4 regions of the Streptomyces sp. NPDC051020 genome follow, and region 3 is predicted to be linked to each of the others. Evidence: riboswitches for the same ligand, from Rfam matches in the RefSeq annotation. Region 3 holds a riboswitch; each other region holds the start of a gene.

The links. Region 3 has a riboswitch for cyclic di-AMP ahead of AB0N06_RS16360 (transglycosylase family protein). Riboswitches for the same ligand answer to the same signal wherever they lie in the genome.
Region 1: linked by a shared signal. The riboswitch ahead of AB0N06_RS11750 (M23 family metallopeptidase) and the one ahead of AB0N06_RS16360 (transglycosylase family protein) in region 3 are both predicted to bind cyclic di-AMP.
Region 2: linked by a shared signal. The riboswitch ahead of AB0N06_RS36020 (LysM peptidoglycan-binding domain-containing protein) and the one ahead of AB0N06_RS16360 (transglycosylase family protein) in region 3 are both predicted to bind cyclic di-AMP.
Region 4: linked by a shared signal. The riboswitch ahead of AB0N06_RS07335 (M23 family metallopeptidase) and the one ahead of AB0N06_RS16360 (transglycosylase family protein) in region 3 are both predicted to bind cyclic di-AMP.

What each region holds. Positions count from the first base shown of each region.
Region 1 is NZ_JBFBCG010000016.1:65,535-71,318, reverse strand. Features, by position in the region: gene trmB (tRNA (guanosine(46)-N7)-methyltransferase TrmB) at 1-408, shown strand, start outside; gene AB0N06_RS11755 (PrsW family glutamic-type intramembrane protease) at 526-2,088, shown strand; gene AB0N06_RS11750 (M23 family metallopeptidase) at 2,330-3,454, opposite strand; cyclic di-AMP (ydaO/yuaA leader) riboswitch at 3,466-3,618, opposite strand; gene AB0N06_RS11745 (PP2C family protein-serine/threonine phosphatase) at 3,879-5,033, opposite strand; tRNA gene AB0N06_RS11740 (tRNA-Met) at 5,295-5,368, opposite strand; gene AB0N06_RS11735 (SPFH domain-containing protein) at 5,486-5,784, opposite strand, start outside.
Region 2 is NZ_JBFBCG010000132.1:2,770-8,553, reverse strand. Features, by position in the region: gene AB0N06_RS36040 (glycosyltransferase) at 1-200, opposite strand, end outside; gene AB0N06_RS36035 (aromatic acid exporter family protein) at 396-1,622, shown strand; gene AB0N06_RS36030 (hypothetical protein) at 1,633-1,809, shown strand; gene AB0N06_RS36025 (DUF5996 family protein) at 1,821-2,774, opposite strand; cyclic di-AMP (ydaO/yuaA leader) riboswitch at 3,349-3,534, shown strand; gene AB0N06_RS36020 (LysM peptidoglycan-binding domain-containing protein) at 3,539-4,306, shown strand; gene AB0N06_RS36015 (hypothetical protein) at 4,399-4,539, opposite strand; gene AB0N06_RS36010 (GMC oxidoreductase) at 4,679-5,784, shown strand, end outside.
Region 3 is NZ_JBFBCG010000026.1:8,499-14,282, forward strand. Features, by position in the region: gene AB0N06_RS16350 (cytochrome P450) at 1-1,206, shown strand, start outside; gene AB0N06_RS16355 (transglycosylase family protein) at 1,306-2,217, shown strand; cyclic di-AMP (ydaO/yuaA leader) riboswitch at 2,476-2,689, shown strand; gene AB0N06_RS16360 (transglycosylase family protein) at 2,693-3,409, shown strand; gene eno (phosphopyruvate hydratase) at 3,712-4,998, shown strand; gene AB0N06_RS16370 (septum formation initiator family protein) at 5,191-5,661, shown strand; gene AB0N06_RS16375 (DUF501 domain-containing protein) at 5,743-5,784, shown strand, end outside.
Region 4 is NZ_JBFBCG010000009.1:7,272-13,055, forward strand. Features, by position in the region: gene AB0N06_RS07325 (pitrilysin family protein) at 1-1,318, shown strand, start outside; gene AB0N06_RS07330 (pitrilysin family protein) at 1,345-2,727, shown strand; cyclic di-AMP (ydaO/yuaA leader) riboswitch at 2,936-3,103, shown strand; gene AB0N06_RS07335 (M23 family metallopeptidase) at 3,116-3,922, shown strand; gene AB0N06_RS07340 (GntR family transcriptional regulator) at 4,136-4,855, shown strand; gene AB0N06_RS07345 (HPr family phosphocarrier protein) at 5,047-5,328, opposite strand; gene AB0N06_RS07350 (GNAT family N-acetyltransferase) at 5,500-5,784, shown strand, end outside.

The DNA of each region.
Region 1 (5,784 bases), on a different contig from region 3:
CTCGGTCTCGCGGACCGGAACGGACTGTCCAACATCCGGGTGGCCAACGGTGACGCGATCATCCTGCTGCGCGAGATGCTGCCGCCGGCCGCACTCGACGGGCTGCGGGTGTACTTCCCCGACCCGTGGCCCAAGAAGCGCCACCACAAGCGGCGGCTGATCCAGCCGGAGTTCCTCGACCTGGCGGCGCAGCGGCTGAAGCCGGGCGCCGTGCTCCACTGCGCGACCGACTGGGAGCCGTACGCCGAGCAGATGCTCGAGGTGCTCACCGCGCACCCCCTGTTCGAGAACACGGCGGCGGACGGCGGCTACGCACCGCGGCCCGCGTTCCGTCCGCTGACCCGGTTCGAGGGGCAGGGCCTGGACAAGGGCCATGTCGTGCACGACCTGCTCTTCGCCCGCAGCTGACCTTTCCACCGCGACTGGCTCCTCACCCCTGGCTGAGCCGCAGATTCCCTGACGGGGCGGTACGCGCACCGCATTGCCCCATGGTCAGCTGTCAGTCTCCCTCGCTAGGGTCGTGGGGTGTCCGACGGGTCTGTCCAGCAGCAACAGTCGCAGCCGGCCGTCCCGCTCCTCGAGGAGCAGCGGGTCGGCGAGATCCTGGCGGCCGTGCCGGAGCGGGGCCAGTGGCGCTACCGTCCGCGCCGCGTCGGCATGGTCTGGCGAAGCAAGACGTTCCGTATCGCCGCTGTCTTCACCGTGCTCGCGCTGTGCGGGCTGGTGATCCTGGCTCTGGTCCGCGCCCAGACCGGCACCGAAGGGTTCCTGGTCGGGCTGGGTCTGGCCGTGCTGCCCGTCCCGCTCCTGATGACGGCGTTCCGCTGGCTGGACCGGGTCGAACCCGAACCCTGGCGGAATCTGCTGTTCGCCTTCGCCTGGGGTGCATGCGCCGCCGCCCTGATCGCGATCATCGCCAATTCGTTCGCGACCCGCTGGATCGCGACGGCCACCGCGGACCCGGCGAGCGCGGACACCCTCGGGGCCACGGTCATCGCGCCCGTCGTCGAGGAGAGCGCGAAGGCGGCGGCCGTCCTGCTGATCTTCCTGTTCCGGCGACGGGACTTCGGCGGTGTCGTCGCCGGCGTCGTCGTCGCCGGCTTCACCGCGACGGGCTTCGCCTTCACCGAGAACATCCTCTACCTGGGCAACGCGTTCGGCGAGGACCAGCAGATCGGCAACTCGGGCCTGGCGTCGGTGACGGCCGCGACCTTCTTCGTACGAGGGGTGATGACGCCGTTCGCGCACCCCCTCTTCACCGTGCTGACCGGCCTGGGCTTCGGCTTCGCGGCGCTCAGCGCACCCCGCCACCGCATCCGCCGCATCGCGCTGCCGCTGCTCGGACTGATCCTCGCCATGGGCATGCACGCCCTGTGGAACGGTTCGGGGACGTTCGGCCCGTACGGCTTCTATGTCGTGTACGGGGTGTTCATGGTCCCGGTCTTCGGACTGGTCACCTGGCTGGCGATCTGGTCGCGCCAGCGGGAGCTGCGCACCCTGGCGACCGAGCTGCCCGCGTACGCGGCCGCCGGCTGGCTGACCCCGGCCGAGCCGCTCGCGCTCTCCTCGATGCGGGCCCGCGGCCTGGCCCGGGACCTGGCGCGCCAGCGGCACGCGCAAGCGGGGTACGGAGCCCTGGGTTACGGGTACGCCCCTGCCTACGGCCCCGCCCACGGCACTCACGGCCGAATCGCGGCTCAGGTACGGAGCCACGCCAAGGCGCAGGCCAAGGCGCGCGGCCAGGCGGCGGCGCGGGCGGTCGCCGAGTACGAGTCGTTCGCCACGTCCCTGGCGTTCCTGCGCCGCCGGGCCGGCCGCGGGGCGGTGGAACCGGACTTCACCGCCCGTGAGCTGGAACTGCTGCACCACCTCTGGCAGCGCCGGGACGTGGCCGCCCCCGCCCTGGCGTACGCGGCACAGGCGACGGGCCGTCTGCGCCCGCACTCCATGGCCCCGGCGCCGGTTCCGCAGCAGTACCAGCCGTACGGCGGCCACAACCCGTACCTGTCGCCCCCTGGGCAGCCGTATCACCAGCCGCCCCACGGACAGCAGCGCTACGGGAACCGACCGCCCCAGCATCCCTGGTGACGGGTCAGGCGGACGCCTCGGTGAGTTCCGCCAGCTCCAGGGACGGCGGCGAGCCCGGCGCGGGCGGCGGAGTCCTGGAGCTCGCCCTGCGGATCAACGGATTCCAGCAGTGCTGCTCTTCCATGCATGGTGCACGCGAAAGCCGTGGCCAAACGGACCGGCAGCCCTGACGTCGGGGGGTGAGCGTCAGGACTGCCGGGGATCGGTGGCGGGCCGGTGGGGCCGGCCCGCGTTCATCGGGTCAGGGGGTGAGGCCCTTGTCGCGCAGCCAGGTCATCGGGTCGATGCCCGTGCCGCTCGAGGTGTGGACCTCCAGGTGGAGGTGGGGACCCGTCACATTTCCGGTGGCGCCGACGCGGCCGATGGTCTCACCGGTGGTGACCTTCTGGCCGACGCTGACGTTGATCGACGACTGGTGACAGAACCACAGCTCCGTGCCGTCCTCGAGCTCCAGGACCGTGCGGTAGCCGTAGGAGCCGGACCAGCCCGCCGACTTGATGGTGCCGGTATGGACGGCCTTGATCGGGGTGCCGGTCGGCGCCGCGAAGTCGAGACCGGTGTGGTAGCCGGAGGACCACATCGAACCGGCTTGGCCGAAGGTCGACGTGATCGTGTACGAGGAGGTGGGGATGGCGTAGCTGGCGGCCAGTTTGGCGAGCCGCTCGGCCTCGGCCTTGGCCTTCGCCTCTTCCTCCGCCTTCTTCTTCGCGGCCTCGGCCTTGGCCTCGGCCTTGGCCTCGGCGACGTCCTGCTTCTGCTTCGCCTCGGCTGCCGCCTTCTCCGCGGCGGCCTTCTCCTCGGCAGCCTTGGCCTCCGCGTCGGCGGCGCTCTGCTGCTGCTCGGCCTGCTGGAGGATGCGGGCGCGGAGCGCTTCGCCGGCGTCGGTGGCGCCCTGCTCGGCCTCGGCGGTGGTGATGCCCGCGCTGGTCAGCGGTGCGGCGGCGGTCTGGGCCTGGTCGGCGGCGGACTCCTCGGAGAACAGTGCGCCCACGCCGGGGAGGGAGTTGGCGTCGGGGAGCTTGTCCGCGAGGGAATCGGGAAGGGAGATGGAGACCGGCGGCTTGCTCTGCGCGGTGGCCATGCCGCCCGCGCCGACGGCCGCGATGACGCCGACGCCGAGAACCGTGGAGCTACGGGCGAGCCCGTTGCGCTGCTTGGCGACGCGGTGCCTGCCGCGTACGGGGCGGACGGACTCCTCGGTGGGGTTCCATTCCTCCCAGGACCGGTCGGTTCCTCCGAGGCCTTCGGTCCCGAACTCGGCGGTGAGCGCAGTGCCGGACTCGGTGTCCGTCCCGGAGGCGTACTCAGTGGTGAAGTCGGAGCCGAACCGGGAAGGGGCTTCGGGGGCAGGCTTGTTGGACGCCACGGGGGCGCACTCCTTTCCTTCCTTCTCGCCTACCGGGTTAGCTGACGGGTTCGGAGCAGGAAGGTCTCCTACGGATTCCTCTGCCTCTCACGAGACACAGATGTCCGATTCACCCCATGGAGGTGGTTCCCCGGTTCCCTTGCGGAATTCGGCGCTCGCGCACGGTGCCGCCACTGACGACGGCTGGGACGACCGCGCTGCGTTATCGAACGTTAATAGACGCACAGGCCTGATTCCAAGCTGTTCCCACTGATCGTTCACGGTTTTGGCCTGGACTTTACTGGACACAACCGGTCGGAATCGGGCGAGTTGACCCGGACTCAGTCGCTACCGTTTTTCTGACGCTGCGTCAAACATTATGCAGAGCGGCACTCTTCGATTACGCACCGTGGCATAGGCCTCGTGTGCTCACCGCAGCCGCGCCTCAGTCCTGCCCGCGCCTCACGATCTTCACGGTCCTGCGCCGCTCCGGCTGCCCCTCCGCGGGCCGTACGACCGCGACCAGCGCCATGTCGTCGGTGGACTTGCCGCCCGTGTGCAGCCGTACGTCATCGGTCAGCGCGGACAGCAGCTCTTCGGGCCCGGGGAAGATCCGCCCACTCAGTCGGGCCGCCGGGTCGTAGAACACCCCATGTTTGTCGCGCGCCTCGGAGAGACCGTCGGTGTAGACGAGCAGCGCCGTCCCGGCGGCCAGCCCCCAGGCGTCAGCCAGGTCCGGCCACACCCCCAGCCCCATGCCGAGCGGCAGCGCGGGCACGCTCGGTACCAGCAGCTCCACCCTTCCGTCGGGGTGGAGCAGCAGCGGCTCGGGGTGGCCGCGGTTGACGATCCGCACCTCGGCACCACCGTGCGGGATCTCGGCGAGTACGGCGGTGACAAAGCCCTCGACCGGATCGATCCCGCCGCGTCGCTCCCCCTCCCGTGCCAGCGCCCACTCCAGCCGCTGCGCCACGTCCTCCAGCGAAGCCTCGTGCTCGGCGACCTCCCGGAACGCGCCGATGATCACCGCCACCGCCTCGACCGCGTCGAGCCCCTTGCCCCGCACATCCCCGACCACCAGCCGCACGCCGTGCGGGGTGTCCACCACGGCGAACAGGTCGCCGCCTACGAACTCGTCCGCCTGCGCCGCCTCGTACCGCGCGGCAACCTGCAGCCCGCCGATCCAGTCGTTCGGCTCCGGCAGCACGGCCCGCATGGCGGTCTCCGCGATGACCCGCGCCGAAGCCAGCTGCTCATTGCCGCGCGTGACGACTCCGTTGATGAAGAGGGAGAGGATCGAGGCGGTGAGCACGGTGATGACCTCGAGGGACGGCACAACCTGCAGCACCGTGCCGCTCTGGATCCGCAGGACGAGGATCGAGAGCAGCGAGGCGACGCCGATACGGACGGTGCTCGTCCGTGAGAAGAACGGTGCGGCGACCAGCGGGGCCGCCACGAACAGCGGCACGGCGGTGAACGGCGGCGGGGTGAGGATGTCGAACACGAGCCCGGCGACGATCAGAAACGTCGGCAGCGCGCCGACGATCTGCCGGGACGGGCTGTCGCCCCCGCCCCGCACCCCGCGCAGCTTCTCCGCCATCCCCACCTGTGCTCTCCTGCCCGGTACGCGCAGCGGCTCCTGCGGTCTCCTGCCCGGTACGCGCAGCGGCTCCTGCGGTCTCCTGCCCGATACGCCCCACGGTCTCCTGCCCGGTACGTGCCTGGCTGCGGACGGTGCCGCACCTCACTGACCAGGCTTGCCGGAGCGGCGTCGCGCGGCGACTCCGCATCGGCCGAAGGGGGGACGGAAAACACGAATCAGGCCCGGCACGCTCTCTGCGTGCCGGGCCTGATTTTTCAGTAGCGGGGACAGGATTTGAACCTGCGACCTCTGGGTTATGAGCCCAGCGAGCTACCGAGCTGCTCCACCCCGCGTCGGTGAACACAACTCTACGCCATCCGGGACGCCCGGTTGACCATGTACTGATCCGCCTGCACCCCGTCCGCCCCCACCACTGCCCCGCGACGCCGCCTCCCATGTGCCGGTCGGTCTCAGTTCGAGTCGGTGATGTGCGGGGCCCGCTTCGCGTGGACCACCGGCTTCGCCGTGTTCGCACCGCGCTGGATTGCGTGGAGGATCGCCAGCCCCTGACTGACCACGCCCGCCGCCATCTCGTTGACACCGTTGGTGCCGTTGAGCACGGTGAGGTCGGCCCCCGACATCCCGCGGGCGGCCGCGTCGGCCAGGGCCGGCAGGTTCTCCACGATCCGGTTGGCCGCGATCAGCTCCTGATTGCCGTCCCGGAGCGAGGCGGCGCGCGCGGTGTTGGCGTCGGCCTGCGCCTGGGCGA
Region 2 (5,784 bases), on a different contig from region 3:
CGCATCATCAGCGGCACGAGCTCGGCGTCCGGCGGCTCCCCGCCGATGCGGTAGGGAAGTTTCCGGGCGGCCAGTAACGGTTCGAGCTTCGGCGGTGCGACGACGAGGATATCGTCCCCACGCGCCGCGCAGGCGTCGATGAACGGGACAAGCGGGCTGAAGTGGCCCGATCCGCTGGTCGAGGCGACAAGTACACGCATGGCACGAGCGTAGGGATCGGCGCCCCACACCCGCAGGACCGCATTGCGCCGACTTCCGGCACTCCGCCATCGTCCCGCCCTGCTGCCCGCCCACCGGCCCCAGGCGGCGGTACGGACCCGACGACGGGGCCCACGCGCAACCCGTCCGGTGGATTCGTGGTGCTGCAAGCAGACGTACGAGGGAAGGAGAGTGAAATGCCTGAACTCTCCGCACCCGTCATCAAGCTCGTACGGCAGACCACCGAGCCTGTCGCGGCGCAGACCCTGCGCTCCACGGCGGCCGCGGTCATCTCCTATGTCGTCGCGGAGTGGACCCTTCCTCAGCCGGTACCGCTGACGGCTCCACTGACCGCGCTCCTCGTCGTTCAGGTCACCCTGTACGCGACGCTCACCACGGGCATCCGGCGCGTCAACTCCGTCGTCGTCGGGGTGCTCATCGCCATCGGCTTCAGCGCCCTGGTGGGTCTGAACTGGTGGAGCCTGGGTCTGACGATCTTCAGCTCGCTGATCATCGGACGGGTGGTGCGGGTGGACGAGTTCGTGCCGGAAGTCGCCATCAGCGCGATGTTGGTCCTCGGCGTCTCCCAGGTCGCCGCCACCGCCTGGGACCGCGTTCTGGAGACCCTGATCGGTGCGGGCGTCGGCCTGTTGTTCAACCTGCTCGCGCCGCCCGTATGGGTGCAGAACGCAGGCGTGTCCATCGACGAACTGGCGCGGGAGATGGGACAGATGTTCCGGGCCATGGGCGAGGAGGTCGGCGGCCACATCTCGGTCGCGCAGGCAGCTGCGAGACTGCACGACGCCCGCAGACTGGACCACGACATCGTGGCCGTCGACGCCTCGCTCCGGCAGGCCGAGGAGAGCCTCCTGCTCAACCCCCGGATCCGGCAAGGTCTTCTGTACCGCATCGTCCTGCGTACCGGACTCGACACACTGGAGATCTGTGCCGTTGTACTCCGTGTGCTGGCCCGCACGCTGACGGACCTGGCCAAAGCCCGGACCGGGGAAACCATGTTCCCGCAGGACGTGGCCGCCTCGCTCCGGGAACTCTTCGCGCAGATGGCCGACGCCATCGAGAGCTTCTCCACGCTGATCACCACTCCGGTGTCCGCCAATGCCGAGGAGGCGGAGTCGCGACTTGCCGCCGCACTGGCCGCCAGCCGCGCCACTCGGGACGTGGTGGCCGACCTCCTGCTGGAGGACGTTCAGGAGCACCCCCGACAGTGGCAACTGCACGGTGCGCTGCTCGCCGAGGTCGACCGCATTCTGGATGAGCTGGACATCGACAAACGCGCCGAACGCCTTGGCGAGGAACTCGACCGCCACTCCGCTGAACTGCACGAACGCCATCCCCGGATCGCCGCAATTCGGCGGCGGCTCGGCAGCCACCGGGCCCCGCAGCCGACAGTCCCGGGAGGGTGAGGGCGAGGCGATGGGACATCCGTTCCTGGCCGGTTTCGAGCCGGGGGAGAACGGGCTCCGGAACATCGAGGCCGAGGAATATGACGAGGGATGGGAGCTGCTCCGGCCCATCGCGCACCCGGTCGCCCAGCCGACCCCGGGTCCCCAGGGCACGGTTCCCGCGGACTGGGAGTGGCAGCTGCACTGAAGCCGCGCTCCTCATCCACCGGCAGGCGTACAGGGCGTCAGGCACGGGTCGGTGATCCCGCCGGGACAGGCGAGACGGTCGATGTCCCAACCGGCGCGCCCCGCTCCGGCCTGATAGGCGCTTTCGTAGAAGGCGAGTACAGTCGCACGGGGATCGCCCTCGGCGCGGGCCGCGTCGTACGGCAGTACCGCCAGGTGGCTGCCGCCACGATCCACCCATTGCGCCGACACCGGAGTGAGCGGTTCCTCCGCCAGCCGCGCCGGTTCGGGAGCGGTGTACGAGTAGAAGGCGGGCGCGGCGAAATTGTCGTCACCGAACCAGAAACCGAAGCTGATCACTTCCCGGGAGTAGGCCTCCCGCGTCACCGGGTCGATCTGCGCGGGCTGGTCGATCTGACGCTCCGAAAAGCGGGTGTGAGCGATATCGAAGGTGTGCCAGAAATGGTGCACGGGACTGACTTTCCCCGAAAACCGCGCGGCGAATTCCTCCAGTACCAACGCCACTTGACTGAGGACCTGCCAATACCGGTTTGCCTGTTCGGGATCGTATGCCGCGTGCTCCGTGTCCTCGGCGAACGGCCGGTCGGCGTCGGACAGATCGAATGGCTTGGGGAATTTGATATTCACCTCGATACCCAGCGCGTCCAGGGCGGCCATGACCTTCTTGTGGAAGGTAGCCACAGACTGGCCCGAAAGCGGGAACGAGACCGTCACGCCGTCCAGTCTTGTGATGACGAGTTGATGGCCGACGAAGTCGAAGTCCACCGTGAAAATCGGGTTGCCGTCGATCTGTCCCATGGGGCGGGTGGTGATACCCCGGCCAGTGAGGTGAAACGGAACGTTCCACCAGTGATTGCGCCGGACACCGGCCGCGAGACGGATCTTTCCGACGATCTGCGCGAAGCGGTGGAGCGTCTCTTTGGTGTCACGCCACTCGGCGAGCGGCATGGGCGGGAACAGCTCCATCGCCATCACTTCTCTCGTGCTGCCGGACAGTCCCGGCGGGTGGGCAGGGCGTTCTTCCGCACCATCATGGCCACGCCGAAGATGTACGGCACCTTGTGCGGCCACCATGGTGTCGTTCGCGTGAACCTGCACGACCTGGCCGGTGGGCGGCCACTCGCGCGCCGCAGTCGGAGCAGGCAGATGACGCGCGACTGCTCCCGGTCGCCTCCCCGGGGGGACGCCCTTCCCGACGAGCCGAAGCCCGAATGCCTGCCCCTGACGTCAAAATCTCCCGAATGTCCCAATTTTGGCGATAAGGGGAAGTTGCTCGCCGTTCTGGTGAACGTGCAACCCGTGCGGGCCCGAGGACTTTCGTGCCGGGCAAATCGCCCTTTTCGGGCCGAGTGGTGAGAGTCACCTTCCGGGCCCGCGGACGAAGCGGCGTGCCGCCCGGTTCCCTTCTGTGCCAAGAAAGTTGGCTTCGCGGACCGGGGTGGATTGCGAAAATTTCCGCGACTCGATCTTGTAAATGAATTGTGATCGAGAAATGTGGGCTTGTTCAGGTCGGAGTTTCTCGCCTACGGTCACCGTCAATCCGGATGGAACGCCGAATCCTGCCGCCGTCCGGGAACCCGACCACTCACGTACGGCAGGAGCGGGGGACCCACGTAAGCCGCCGATCCGGTATCCGGAACGGCTAGGGGTGAAGTCGTATTCCCATACGGCGAGGCAACTCCAGCCTCAACCCGACAGCTCACCTCGTAGGCGACGGAGAGGAATACGCCATGCCCGCACAGGTTAACCACCGTCGCCGTAAGTCCAGTTCGCTGACTCGCGGACTCATCGCCGTGAGCACGGGCGGTGCCGCTCTCGCGCTTCCGATGATCGGGGCAACCGTTGCCTCGGCAGCGCCGGCGCAGCCTGTCACCGCCGCCGTCGCCAAGACAGCGGCGCCCGCTGCCGCCCCCGCCAAGCCGACTGCCGTGCGGGCAGCTACGCCCACCGTCTATTCCGTGATAGCCGGTGATTCCCTTTACAAGATCGCCCTGAGCCATTCCGTGAGCGGCGGTTGGCAGCAGCTGTACAAGGACAATCGAGCGGTCATCGGAGCCGACCCCGGCGTCCTTCACGCGGGCCAGAAGCTCACCATCGGCGCCACCGCGCCCGCGGCAGTCGCATCCACGACGGCCGCGAGCACTGCCGCCGCCGTCACCGCGAAGCCCGCGACGTACACGAACGACCTCGACGGCTGGATCAAGGAGTCGCTGGCCGTCATGGCCCAGCACGGCATCCCCGGTAGCTACAACGGCATCCACCGCAACATCATGCGCGAGTCCGCGGGCAACCCCCGGGCCATCAACAACTGGGATTCGAACGCCGCCAAGGGCACGCCGTCCAAGGGTCTCCTGCAGGTCATCGACCCCACGTTCCGCGCCTACCACGTGCCCGGTACGTCGATGGACCCTTACGACCCGGTCGCCAACATCACGGCCGCGTGCAACTACGCCGCCGCCAAGTACGGCTCGATCGACAACGTGTTCGGGGCCTACTGACGCCCGGTTGGGTTGATTCGGGCATGACGGGTGGCGAAGGTCCGATGGGGCTTCGCCACCCGTTCCCGTCGGTGTCGCGCACGGGGGGCGATTCAGAAGTCGATCCGCATGACGATTCGCCCGAGTGTGGGCCTGCCGACCTCGACGAACCCTGCGTCGGCGAAAGCGTCACGGCTGCCGACAGGGAGCTCGCCCCAGGGGGTGACGGCACCCGGCCGATCGAGGAAGGCCACCGCGGCCGGCCCGCCTGACGCACGGCGTTGCCCGTCCGGGGCGCCTCGATCGGGCGCATGTTACCCATCGGTATGTAGTGACTTAACATGCGAACCGCAGTAGAACCAGTTTCACTCTCTGGAGAGTGAGGCGTGTCACATGAGTGACTCTAGCATGCACAATGCAGGCCCGAAGGGCGTTTCGCGTCGCAGGTTCATCACAGGAACTGGTTCTATTTTAGGAGCCGTGGCCCTCGCAGGCCACACCACCCCGGCCCAGGCCGGGGTCGGCTCCGCAACCGCCCCGATCGACTCCGGGGCCCATGTCCAGGCCCTGGTGATCGGCACCGGATACGGCGGCTCCGTCGCCGCACTGCGTCTCGCCCAGGCGGGCGTCGACGTGCACATGGTCGAAATGGGCATGGCCTGGGACACCCCCGGCCCGGACGGCAAGATCTTCGCCAACACGACAAGCCCGGACAGCCGGTCGTACTGGCTCCGCACCAGGACCAAGCAGCCCCTCAGTAACTTCCTCGGCTTCCCCATCGACAAGAACATCGCTCGCAACACGGGGATCCTCGACGCCGAGGAGTTCAGCGGGATCACCGTCTACCAGGGCCGCGGCGTCGGTGGCGGATCGCTGGTCAACGGTGGGATGGCGGTCACTCCCAAGCGCGAGAACTTCGGAGCCGTCCTCCCGTCGGTGGATGCCGACGAGATGTACGACATCTACTACCCGCGCGCCAATGCCGGGCTCGGGGCCGGCACCATCGACCCGGCCTGGTTCGACACCGCCGCGTGCTACCAGTACGCCCGGGTCGGCCGTGAGCAGGCCCAGCGTGCCGGCTTCCCGTTCGTCTTCGTGCCCACCGTGTACGACTGGGACTACATGAAGCAGGAAGAGGCAGGAACCGTCCCCAGGTCCGCGCTGGCCGGTGAGATCCTCTACGGCAACAACTACGGCAAGAAGTCGCTGCAGAAAACGTACATCGACCGGATCAGGGCCACCGGCAGGGTCGTCATCTCGCCGCTCCACAAGGTCACTTCGGTCGCCCCGGCAGCAGGTGGCGGTTACACGGTCGTCATCGACCAGATCGACACCGGCGGTGTCACCACGGCCACCAAGACGGTGACCGCCGACCGGGTGTTCTTCGCGGCCGGCAGCGTGGGCACCAGCAAGCTGCTGGTGAAGCTGAAGGCCACCGGCGCGCTCGCCGGCCTGAACAACGAGATCGGTAAAGGGTGGGGCGACAACGGCAATGTCAT
Region 3 (5,784 bases):
GCCTGGCTGCGCGAGCACAGCCCCGTGCACCGCACCGCGCTGCCCAGCGGGGTCGAGGCATGGCTCGTGACGCGGTACGAGGACGCCCGGCAGGCCCTCGCCGACGCCCGGCTCTCCAAGAACCCCGCGCACCACGACGAACCGGCGCACGCCAAGGGGAAGACCGGCATCCCGGGCGAGCGCAAGGCCGAGCTGATGACGCATCTGCTGAACATCGACCCGCCCGACCACACCAGGCTGCGCCGGCTGGTCTCGAAGGCGTTCACGCCGCGCCGGGTCGCCGAGTTCGCCCCGCGGGTGCAGGAGCTGACGGACCACCTCATCGACAACTTCATCGAGGAGGGATCCGCGGACCTCATCCACGACTTCGCGTTCCCGCTCCCCATCTATGCGATCTGCGACCTGCTCGGCGTCCCGCGTGAGGACCAGGACGACTTCCGGGACTGGGCGGGGATGATGATCCGCCACGGCGGCGGTCCGCGTGGCGGGGTGGCCCGGTCGGTGAAGAAGATGCGCGGCTATCTCGCGGAGCTCATCCACCGGAAGCGGGAGAACCCGGGGGAGGACCTGATCTCGGGGCTGATCCGGGCCAGTGACCACGGCGAGCACCTCACCGAGAACGAGGCCGCCGCCATGGCCTTCATCCTCCTCTTCGCGGGATTCGAGACGACGGTCAACCTCATCGGCAACGGGGTGTACGCCCTGCTGCGCAATCCGGAGCAGCGGGAGCGGCTGCAGCGCTCGCTCGACGCGGGGGAGACCGGGCTGCTGGAGACCGGTATCGAGGAACTGCTGCGGTACGACGGTCCGGTGGAGCTGGCGACCTGGCGGTTCGCCACCGAGCCGCTGACCCTCGGCGGGCAGCGGATCGCGGCGGGTGACCCCGTACTGGTGGTGCTCGCCGCCGCCGACCGGGACCCGGAGCGGTTTGCGGACCCGGACACCCTTGACCTCGCGCGGCGTGACAATCAGCACCTCGGATACGGGCACGGCATCCATTACTGCCTGGGAGCACCGCTTGCCCGACTGGAGGGACAGGCTGCCCTGGCCACACTGTTGAGGCGCCTCCCGGATCTGCGGCTTGCGGTGGAACCTACCGATGTGCGGTGGCGTGGCGGACTCATCATGCGTGGACTGCGCACGCTTCCGGTGGAGTTCGGTCCCGGTCGGCGTTCCGATCGAGGTGACACTCTGTCAACGCTGTGACTTTCACGTGATCTGCGCTGCATCGACTTGTGACAAGTGTTCGAGTGCCGCTACGTTCACCGTTCGACTCACCTTGTCAGTCACACGGAAGGCAATCCCATGGGCTCCGCGAACGGCAGGCACCGTCGCCCTCGCCAGGCACCCGCGATCGTCGTCGCCGCAGGCGTGACCGGTTCGGCCATCGCTATTCCCCTGCTCGGCGCGGCCGGTGCGCACGCCGCCGACGCCACGACCTGGGACCGGGTCGCGGAGTGCGAGAGCGGCGGCATGTGGAGCGCCGACCTCGGCAACGGCTCCTATGGCGGTCTTCAGTTCTCGCAGGACGACTGGAAGTCGTACGGCGGTGAGGCGTACGCCGCGCGCGCCGACCTCGCCAGCCGCTCGCAGCAGATAGCGGTCGCCGAGAAGGTCCTGGAGGACCGGGGGCCGAAGGCGTGGCCCAGCTGTGCGGCCATCTCCGGGCTCACGGAGGACGGGGGGTCGCCGGGGGTCGACCCGGGAATCGTGTCGTCGGCCGAACCGGCGGAGCGCGGGAAGGCGTCCGAGGCGCCGTCCGACAAGGGGTCCGCCAAGGGGTCGGCCAAGGGATCCGCCGCGTCTTCGGGCAAGGCGTCGCACAAGCCGTCGGCAGGGCCGTCATCCACGTCACCCTCCAAGAAGTCTGATTCATCCGACTCGCCCCAGAAGTCTGGCTCGTCCGACAGTGAGGCGGGTGGTAAGCACCGCGGCGCACCGGCGCCCGAGGTGAGCGAGGGCGCGGGCAGGGGCGGCGGCCGGGACTCGGGCCGGCATGCTTCCCGCGGTAACAGTGAGAGGCGCGACACGCGCGCGACGGCGGCCGACCGCGATTACACCGTCCGGCCGGGCGACAACCTTTCGGTGATTGCTGACGCGCAGAAGGTTCGCGGTGGATGGCCCGCTCTCTATGAGGCGAACAAGGGTGCGGTCGGCGGCGACCCGGACCTCATCCTGCCTGGCCAGAGCCTCGATCTCGACGTGAAGTCGAAGTGAGGGCAGTCCGATAAGCAGCTAAAAGCACCCCAAAAATCGGGGTAGTTCAGGGACCTATGTCCGCTTATGCGTAAGTGAGACATGGGTCTCTTTGCGTCAACTGGCGTGTCGCGTCCGCCGGGTCCGTCCGCATGACCCCTCACCTGCGAAAACGCTGCGCAGTCGGATGCAGGTAAGGACTGATTGTCCGTTATGCCCATCTTTGAATGTCGAGGTTGCATACGTTTACGGTCGGAACCGCTCGCACCGCGGGCCCCGTCGACCGTCACGCCGAATCCTGCCGTCGGTCGAAGGGAACAGACGCGTAAGGCGCCGTAGGCAGGAGCGGGGGACCCAGGTAAGCCGCCGGGCCCGATGGTCGAAAGACCGTCAGGACCGGCTCGGGGTGAAGTCGCGTGCTAGGACGTGCGACCGGGCAACTCACTTGGCCCGAACCCGACAGCTCACCTCGTAGGCGTCGGTGAGGAGAAGTTCCATGCTGCTGAACAGCAAGGGCAAGCACCGCCGCCCGTCCAAGGCCGTCCGCGTCGCCACGTTCGCCGGTGTGACCGGTGTCGCCATCGCCGCTCCCCTGATGGGTGCGACGGGTGCCTCCGCCGCCTCCGTCGCCACGTGGGACGCCGTCGCCCAGTGCGAGTCCGGTGGCAACTGGTCCATCAACACCGGCAACGGCTACTACGGCGGCCTGCAGTTCTCGCAGTCCAGCTGGGCCGCCGCCGGTGGTACGCAGTACGCCCCGCGCGCCGACCTCGCCACCAAGGCTCAGCAGATCGCCACCGCCGAGAAGCTCCTCGCCATGCAGGGCCCGGGTGCCTGGGGCTGTGCCCACGCCGGTGGCCTCACCAACGACGGTGTCGACCCGGGTGTCGACACCGGCTCCACCACGCAGCAGAGCGCCCCGGCGCAGGAGTCGAAGCAGGCCGCGCCGAAGCCGGCCGAGCGCACCGAGGCCCCCGCTGCCTCCCGCGCGGACCGTGGCACCGCCCCCAAGAAGACCGTCACCACGCCGACCGGCGAGAAGGTCGCCAAGGGTGACGGCGAGTACAAGGTGAAGTCCGGCGACTCGCTCAGCAAGATCGCCGCGCAGCACAAGGTGAAGGGCGGCTGGCAGCAGCTCTTCAAGCTGAACAAGGACATCGTCGAGGACGCCGACCTGATCTACCCGGGTCAGCAGCTCCACCTGACGAAGTAGGACGGGCGCTCCGTGGACACGGGCTCCCCGTAGATACGGGCTCTCTCCTCCCCGAGCACCCCGACCCGGCGCGGATTCCCCCGTACGTGCCGGGTCGGGGTTTTTCGTACTCAGAGTTCAACTGTTGTCGATACCGGTCAGTAGAAATCTGCACCGTTGCCCTGCTATGAGTGCCCTTGGGTCCTTTTCCGTCCCAGGGGGCGGGCGGTCGGCGGACCGAGGCGGCCCAGCCGGTTAGGCTCTTGTCGCAAGGCCAAAGCGACCCTGCACAACCAGCGTCATATCCCAGAAGGAGATGCCTCGTGCCGTCCATCGACGTCGTCGTAGCCCGGGAAATCCTCGACTCCCGCGGAAACCCCACGGTCGAGGTCGAGGTTGGCCTCGACGACGGCAGCACGGGCCGTGCTGCCGTGCCGTCCGGCGCCTCCACCGGTGCGTTCGAGGCCATTGAGCTTCGCGACGGTGACCCCAACCGCTACCAGGGCAAGGGCGTCGAGAAGGCCGTCCTCGCCGTGATCGAGCAGATCGGCCCGGAGCTCGTCGGTTACGACGCCACCGAGCAGCGGCTGATCGACCAGGCCATGTTCGACCTGGACGCCACCGAGAACAAGGGCTCGCTCGGCGCCAACGCCATCCTCGGCGTCTCGCTGGCCGTCGCGCACGCCGCGTCCGAGGCCGCGGACCTGCCGCTGTTCCGCTACCTCGGTGGCCCGAACGCGCACCTGCTGCCCGTCCCGATGATGAACATCCTCAACGGTGGGTCGCACGCCGACTCCAACGTGGACATCCAGGAGTTCATGATCGCGCCGATCGGCGCGGAGTCCTTCTCCGAGGCGCTGCGCTGGGGCGCCGAGGTCTACCACACGCTGAAGAAGGTCCTGAAGACCAAGGGCCTGTCGACCGGTCTCGGTGACGAGGGCGGCTTCGCGCCGAACCTGGAGTCGAACCGCGCCGCCCTGGACCTCATCATCGAGGCCATCAAGGAGGCCGGTTACGTCCCGGGCAAGGACATCGCGCTCGCGCTCGACGTCGCCGCCTCGGAGTTCTACAAGGACGGCACGTACGAGTTCGAGGGCAAGTCCCGCTCGGCCGCCGAGATGACCGAGTACTACGAGGAACTCGTCTCCGCGTACCCGCTGGTCTCCATCGAGGACCCGCTGTACGAGGACGACTGGGCCGGCTGGAACGTCATCACCCAGAAGCTCGGCGCCAAGGTGCAGATCGTCGGCGACGACCTGTTCGTCACCAACCCGGAGCGCCTGGCCCGCGGCATCGAGGAGGGCTCCGCCAACGCCCTGCTCGTCAAGGTCAACCAGATCGGTTCGCTGACCGAGACCCTGGACGCCGTCGAGCTGGCCCAGCGCAACGGCTTCAAGTGCATGATGTCCCACCGCTCCGGCGAGACCGAGGACGTCACCATCGCCGACCTCGCCGTCGCGGTGAACTGCGGCCAGATCAAGACCGGCGCCCCGGCCCGCTCGGACCGCGTCGCCAAGTACAACCAGCTGCTGCGCATCGAGGAGATCCTCGACGACGCGGCGGTGTACGCGGGCCGCTCCGCGTTCCCGCGGTTTCGCTCTGCGAACTGATCAGCACAGCGCTCTGCGAACTGATCAGCACAGCGCTCTGCGAACTGATCAGCACAGCGCTCCGCGAACTGATCAGCGCAGCAAGGGCTGATCGCAGGCCCGGTACCGGGCAAAGGCCACGGCCTCCGTCCGTCCCCGCACTCGGTCCCGTACCGTGTGCGGGGACGGACGTGCGTAGTGGGAGGCGGAGACATGGCCGCGAAGGACCGGGACCGGTTCTCCACCGCGACCCGGCTGCGACTGCTCGGTGAGCAGACCGCCGCCCGCGTCTACCGGTCCCAGAATCGCCGCCAGGCCCGCCGCTCCCGGCTCACCGGCCGGGCCGCGTTCCTCGCCCTGGTCGTCTGCTCCCTGGTGGTGGCGCTCGCGTACCCGATGCGGCAGTACGTGTCGCAGCGTGACGACATCGCCGACCAGGAGCGGCTGGCGCAGGAGGCCGAGAAGCGCACCGAGGAGCTGCGCGACGAGAAGGCGCGCCTCCAGGACGACGCGTACGTCCGGCGGCTGGCCCGGGAGCACCTGCACTACGTGACTCCCGGGGAGACCAGCTACACGGTGATCGACCCCGACGCGGCGAAGGAGCGCAGCGGAGGGGCGAAGGAGACCGACCGGCCGTGGCACTCCAACCTGTGGGACGGCGTGGACAGCGCCGACCGCAACTGACTTCTCATTCCCTTGTTCACCTCGTCTCCGCAGCACTGTGCGGAGCCGTAGTTCACGCATCCGAGTAGATCCAAGGCAGGCATGGAAACGCCCCCTCCCCAGACCGAGTCCACCACACCCACC
Region 4 (5,784 bases), on a different contig from region 3:
GCACCGTCTGGCCAACGGCCTGCGCGTGGTGCTCTCCGAGGACCATCTGACCCCGGTCGCCGCGGTGTGCCTCTGGTACGACGTCGGGTCGCGCCACGAGGTCAAGGGGCGCACGGGTCTGGCTCACCTCTTCGAGCACCTGATGTTCCAGGGCTCCGGACAGGTCAAGGGGAACGGACACTTCGAGCTGGTGCAGGGCGCCGGGGGCTCCCTCAACGGGACGACCAGCTTCGAACGCACCAACTACTTCGAGACGATGCCCACGCATCAGCTGGAACTGGCCCTGTGGCTCGAAGCCGACCGGATGGGCTCGCTGCTCGCCGCGCTCGACGACGAGTCCATGGAGAATCAGCGGGACGTCGTCAAGAACGAGCGCCGCCAACGGTACGACAACGTTCCGTACGGCACGGCGTTCGAGAGGCTGACCGCCCTCGCCTACCCCGAGGGCCACCCGTACCACCACACCCCGATCGGCTCGATGGCCGACCTGGACGCGGCGACGCTCGAAGACGCGCGGACCTTCTTCCGTACGTACTACGCGCCCAACAACGCGGTGCTGTCGGTCGTCGGCGACATCGACCCCGAGCAGACGCTCGCCTGGATCGAGAAGTACTTCGGCTCCATTCCGTCCCACGACGGCAAGCAGCCGCCGCGCGACGGCACGCTCCCCGAGATCATCGGCGAGCAGCTGCGCGAAGAGGTCCACGAGGAGGTCCCGGCACGGGCGCTGATGGCTGCCTACCGGCTGCCGCACGACGGCACCAGGGAGTGCGACGCGGCGGACCTCGCGCTGACCGTGCTCGGCGGAGGCGAGTCCTCCCGGCTGCACAACCGCCTGGTCCGCCGCGACCGCACGGCCGTTGCGGCAGGTTTCGGGCTGCTGCGGCTGGCCGGCGCGCCCTCGCTCGGCTGGCTGGACGTGAAGACGTCCGGCGGTGTCGAGGTGGCGCAGATCGAGGCCGCGGTCGACGAGGAGCTGGCCCGATTCGCCGCCGAGGGCCCCACGCCCGAGGAAATGGAGCGCGCTCAGGCACAGTTGGAGCGCGAGTGGCTGGACCGACTCGGTACGGTCGCGGGCCGCGCCGATGAACTCTGCCGGTTCGCCGTGCTGTTCGGCGACCCGCAGCTCGCCCTGACCGCCGTCCAGCGGGTCCTCGACGTCACCGCGGACGAGGTCCAGGCGGCGGCCAGGGCCCAGCTGCGCCCCGACAACCGGGCGGTGCTCGTCTACGAGCCGGTCGAGCCGGCCGAATCCGCCGACGCGGAAGCCGATGAGACGGACACCGACACCGACGCGCACGAAGGGGCGGACAAGTGACCGACGCTGCCGCGACTGGAGTATCGATGGAGTACCACCCGCAGCCGACCCCCGGCACGGCCAGGCCCTGGGCCTTTCCCGCACCCGAGCGCGGCGCCCTGCCCAATGGGCTGACGGTGCTGCGCTGCCACCGTCCCGGCCAGCAGGTCGTCGCGGTCGAGATCTTCCTCGACGCCCCCCTGGACGCCGAGCCCGAGGGGCTCGACGGCGTGGCCACGATCATGGCGCGGGCCCTTTCCGAGGGCACCGACAAGCACTCCGCCGAGGAGTTCGCCGCTGAGCTGGAGCGTTGCGGCGCCACCCTCGACGCGCACGCCGACCATCCCGGCATGCGGGTCTCCCTGGAGGTTCCGGCCTCCCGGCTGGCCAAGGCGCTCGGGCTGGTCGCCGAGGCGCTGCGGGCGCCCGCGTTCGCCGACAGCGAGATCGAGCGACTGGTGAACAACCGGCTCGACGAGATTCCGCACGAGCAGGCCAATCCGGCCCGGCGTGCCGCCAAGCAACTCTCCAAGGAGCTCTTCCCGGCCACGTCGCGGATGTCACGCCCGCGCCAGGGCACCGAGGAGACGGTGGAGCGGATCGACTCCGCGGCCGTGCGCGCCTTCTACGAGGCCCATGTCCGGCCGTCCACCGCGACCGTCGTCGTCGTCGGCGACCTCACCGGTATCGACCTGGACGCCCTGCTCGCCGACACCATCGGCGACTGGACCGGGAACACTGTGGAGCCCCGTCCGGTCCCGCCGATCACCGCCGACGACACCGGCCGCGTGGTGATCGTCGACCGTCCGGGCGCTGTGCAGACGCAGCTGTTGATCGGCCGCATCGGCGCCGACCGGCACGACAGCGTGTGGCCGGCTCAGGTCCTCGGCACCTACTGCCTGGGCGGCACACTCACCTCCCGGCTGGACCGGGTGCTGCGCGAGGAGAAGGGCTACACCTACGGCGTGCGGGCCTTCGGGCAGGTCCTGCGCTCAACGGCCCCGGACTCCGCCTCCGGGGTGACCGGCGCGGCGATGCTGGCGATCAGCGGCTCGGTGGACACGGAGTCCACCGGACCGGCGCTCGACGACCTGTGGAAGGTCCTGCGGACCCTGGTGGCCGAGGGGCTGACCGACGCCGAGCGCGAGACCGCCGTGCAGAACCTCGTGGGTGTCGCCCCGCTGAAGTTCGAGACGGCTGCCTCCGTCGCCGGCACGCTCGCCGACCAGGTCGAGCAGCACCTCCCGGACGACTACCAGGCGCAGTTGTACGCCCGCCTGGCCGAGACCGGCACGGTCGAGGCGACCGCAGCCGTGGTCAACGCCTTCCCCGTGGACCGGCTGGTCACGATTCTCGTCGGCGACGCCGCGCAGATCGAGGAGCCGGTCAGGGCGTTGGGCATCGGAGAGGTTTCAGTCGTCACCGGCTGATGCACCAAAGTCCCACAAAAAGGGGCGAAGAGAGACCCTGGCGAGTCGCTTCTCGCCAGGGTCTTCCTTTTTGCCCGATTCGAGACGAAAACGTCTTGCTTGCCCTGTGGGATGCGCTACAAAGCACCCTGTCCGTTTGGTGAATGAAAGTGCCCCCGCCTAGCGTCGGCTCCGCTGTCCGTCACTCGTATGCCGCATCCGTGGCGCCGGGCAGTGATCGCCGAGTCCCCGTCAGGCGCGAGCCTTGGGAGCCGGGGACCCATGCAGTCCCTGGGGTGAATCGGATGCCGCGACCTCCTGTGAGGCCGGGGATCCGTAGGAGACCTTCCTGCTCCGAACCCGTCAGCTAACCCGGTAGGCGAGAAGGAAGGAAAGGACCAGCTACTTCATGGCGTTCACTCGCCCCACCGGGAAGCACCGTGCCCCGAGCCGCCTGAAGCGCAGGAGCGCACGCGTCGCCGGAGTCGCGACACTGGCGACCACCGGCGTCATCGGCGGACTGGCCTCTCCGGCCCTCGCCGCGGATGCCGAGGCCCCCTCCGGCAATGAAACCGGTCTGACCCAGATCGTCGCCATCGAGGATGCCCTCGCCGACCAGGTGGCCACCCAGGCCGAGGTGCAGAAACGCCAGGCCGACGTCGCCGCGAAGGCTGCTGAGGCCGCCAAGGCCGAGGCGGCGGCGAAGGCCAAGGCCGAGGCGGCGGCGAAGGCCAAGGCCGAGGCCCGCGCCAAGGCGGCCCGTGACGCGAAGGCCCGCGCCGCCCGTTCCGCCGAGCGCACCCGCCTGGGCTCCTACCAGCTCCCGGTCGCCGGTTCGTACGTCACCACCGGCTACAAGTCGAGCGGATCCCTCTGGTCCTCCGGTCGCCACTCGGGCATCGACTTCCACGCCGCCTCCGGCAGCTCCGTCGTCGCCGTCGGCGCCGGCACGGTCGTCGAGGCGGGCTGGGGCGGCGCATACGGCAACAACATCGTGCTGCGGATGACGGACGGCACGTACACCCAGTACGGCCACCTCTCGTCGATCGGCGTCTCCGTCGGCCAGAGCGTCGGCGCGGGCCAGCAGATCGGCCTCTCCGGCTCGACCGGCAATTCCACCGGACCGCACCTCCACTTCGAGGCCCGCACCACGCCTTCGTACGGCTCCGACATGGACCCCGTGGCGTACCTGCGCGCCCATGGCGTGAACGTCTGACCGACGTCCCGTCCCCATGCGCCGAAGGCCCCGGCTTCCCCCGGGGCCTTCGGCGTGTCCGTTCCTGCCGAACCGCCCCGCGGAACCGTCCCCGGGCCAGAAGATATTCATGGTTTTCGGACCGGCTTCGGAAATGCAGTCGCCTTGCAATAGAGTCACGGCACATGCGTCGATCGGCCGCGTTTCGCGGGGGATTAAGGCGGAGGTTCGGACATGCGTATTCCGGCGCAATCGGTATGCACGGCAATCCGTGACGACATCGTCTCCGGTGTCTTCGAACGCGGCGGCAGACTCACCGAGGAGCTGCTCGCGCGTCGTTACGGGGTCTCCCGTGTCCCCGTGCGGGAAGCGCTGCGCACCCTGGAGTCCGAGGGCTTCGTGGTCACCCGCCGACATGCCGGTGCCTGTGTCGCCGAGCCCACCGAACAGGAGGCCGCCGACCTTCTGGAGGTACGGATGCTGCTGGAGCCGCTGGGTGCGGCCCGTGCCGCGCAACGCCGCACCGAGGCGCACATCAAGGTGCTGCGCGGCCTGGTCAGGCTGGGTCAGGACAGAGCGAGGCGGGGTGCGGGGGAGGATCTGCGCTCCCTGGGCGACTGGTTCCACGAGACGCTCGCCCAGGCGTCCGGCAGCCCCGGGCTCATCGCGCTGCTCACCCAGCTACGCCGCAAGATTGCCTGGATGTACTCGGTCGAGCAGCCGGCCTGCCCGGCCGATTGCTGGGGCGAGCACGGGGCCATCGTGGACGCCGTGGCGCGCGGCGACGCGGAACGGGCCAGGGCGCTGGCCGCCCAGCACGCCGAGCGGGCCACCGCCGCGCACCGGCTGCGCCGCGCGGGCGGTGCTCCGGGCCGTGATGCCGGCGCCCCCCGGTCCGGCGGCCGGGTGAGGCCTTCGCGACATGCCGTAAACACCGCGAGTGGCCGGTATTAACACCTGCGCCGTATACAAAGTGAAGTAAGTGCGGGGCTTTCTTTCGGCTCCCCGAAATTCGCTCCGGAGGCATTGTCGGTATCAGAAAACGAAGGAGCCGCGATCCCGGTTGGGGGTATCGCGGCTCCGCCACGGAAATGGACCCGACAGGAACCGGCCGGAAAGGCTTCCACCTGATCGGAACCCTGGAATCAGACGGTCTCCGGGAGTTCCTCGAGCCCCTCGGTGACCAGCTTCGCCAGCCGGTCGAGCGCGGCCTCCGCGTCGTCCGCCTCGGAGGCGAGCACGATCTCCTCGCCGCCGTGCGCGCCGAGACCGAGCACCGCGAGGATGGAGGCGGCGTTCACCGGGGGGCCGTCGGGCTTGGCGATCGTCACGGGGATACCGGACGCCGTGGCCGCACGAACGAAGATGGAAGCGGGGCGGGCGTGCAGGCCCTCGGTCCAACCGACATTGACGCGACGCTCAGCCATGGTTCTGCCCTTCACGGATCAATGATTGTCCAGACCAGCCTCTCACGCAGTGCACTGTTGCCCGCCGACCCGCGACCCGGCCCCAGCCCGTGCTGCACGGCTGATCGGAGCTCTCAGACTGCCCTGGCCCCGGGCCCTATGCGACCGCTGACCGCGCCGTAGGCTTGGCCCATGCAGCCCACGCCGGAGCAGAGTCCGCACCACGCGTACCCCGACCACTGGGAAGCGGATGTGGTGCTCCGCGACGGCGGTACGGCCCGCATCAGGCCCATCACCACGGACGATGCCGAGCGCCTGGTCAGCTTCTACGAGCAGGTCTCCGACGAGTCGAAGTACTACCGGTTCTTCGCTCCTTACCCCCGTCTGTCCGCCAAGGACGTCCACCGCTTCACCCATCACGACTACGTCGACCGGGTGGGGCTCGCCGCCACGGTCGGCGGTGATTTCATCGCCACT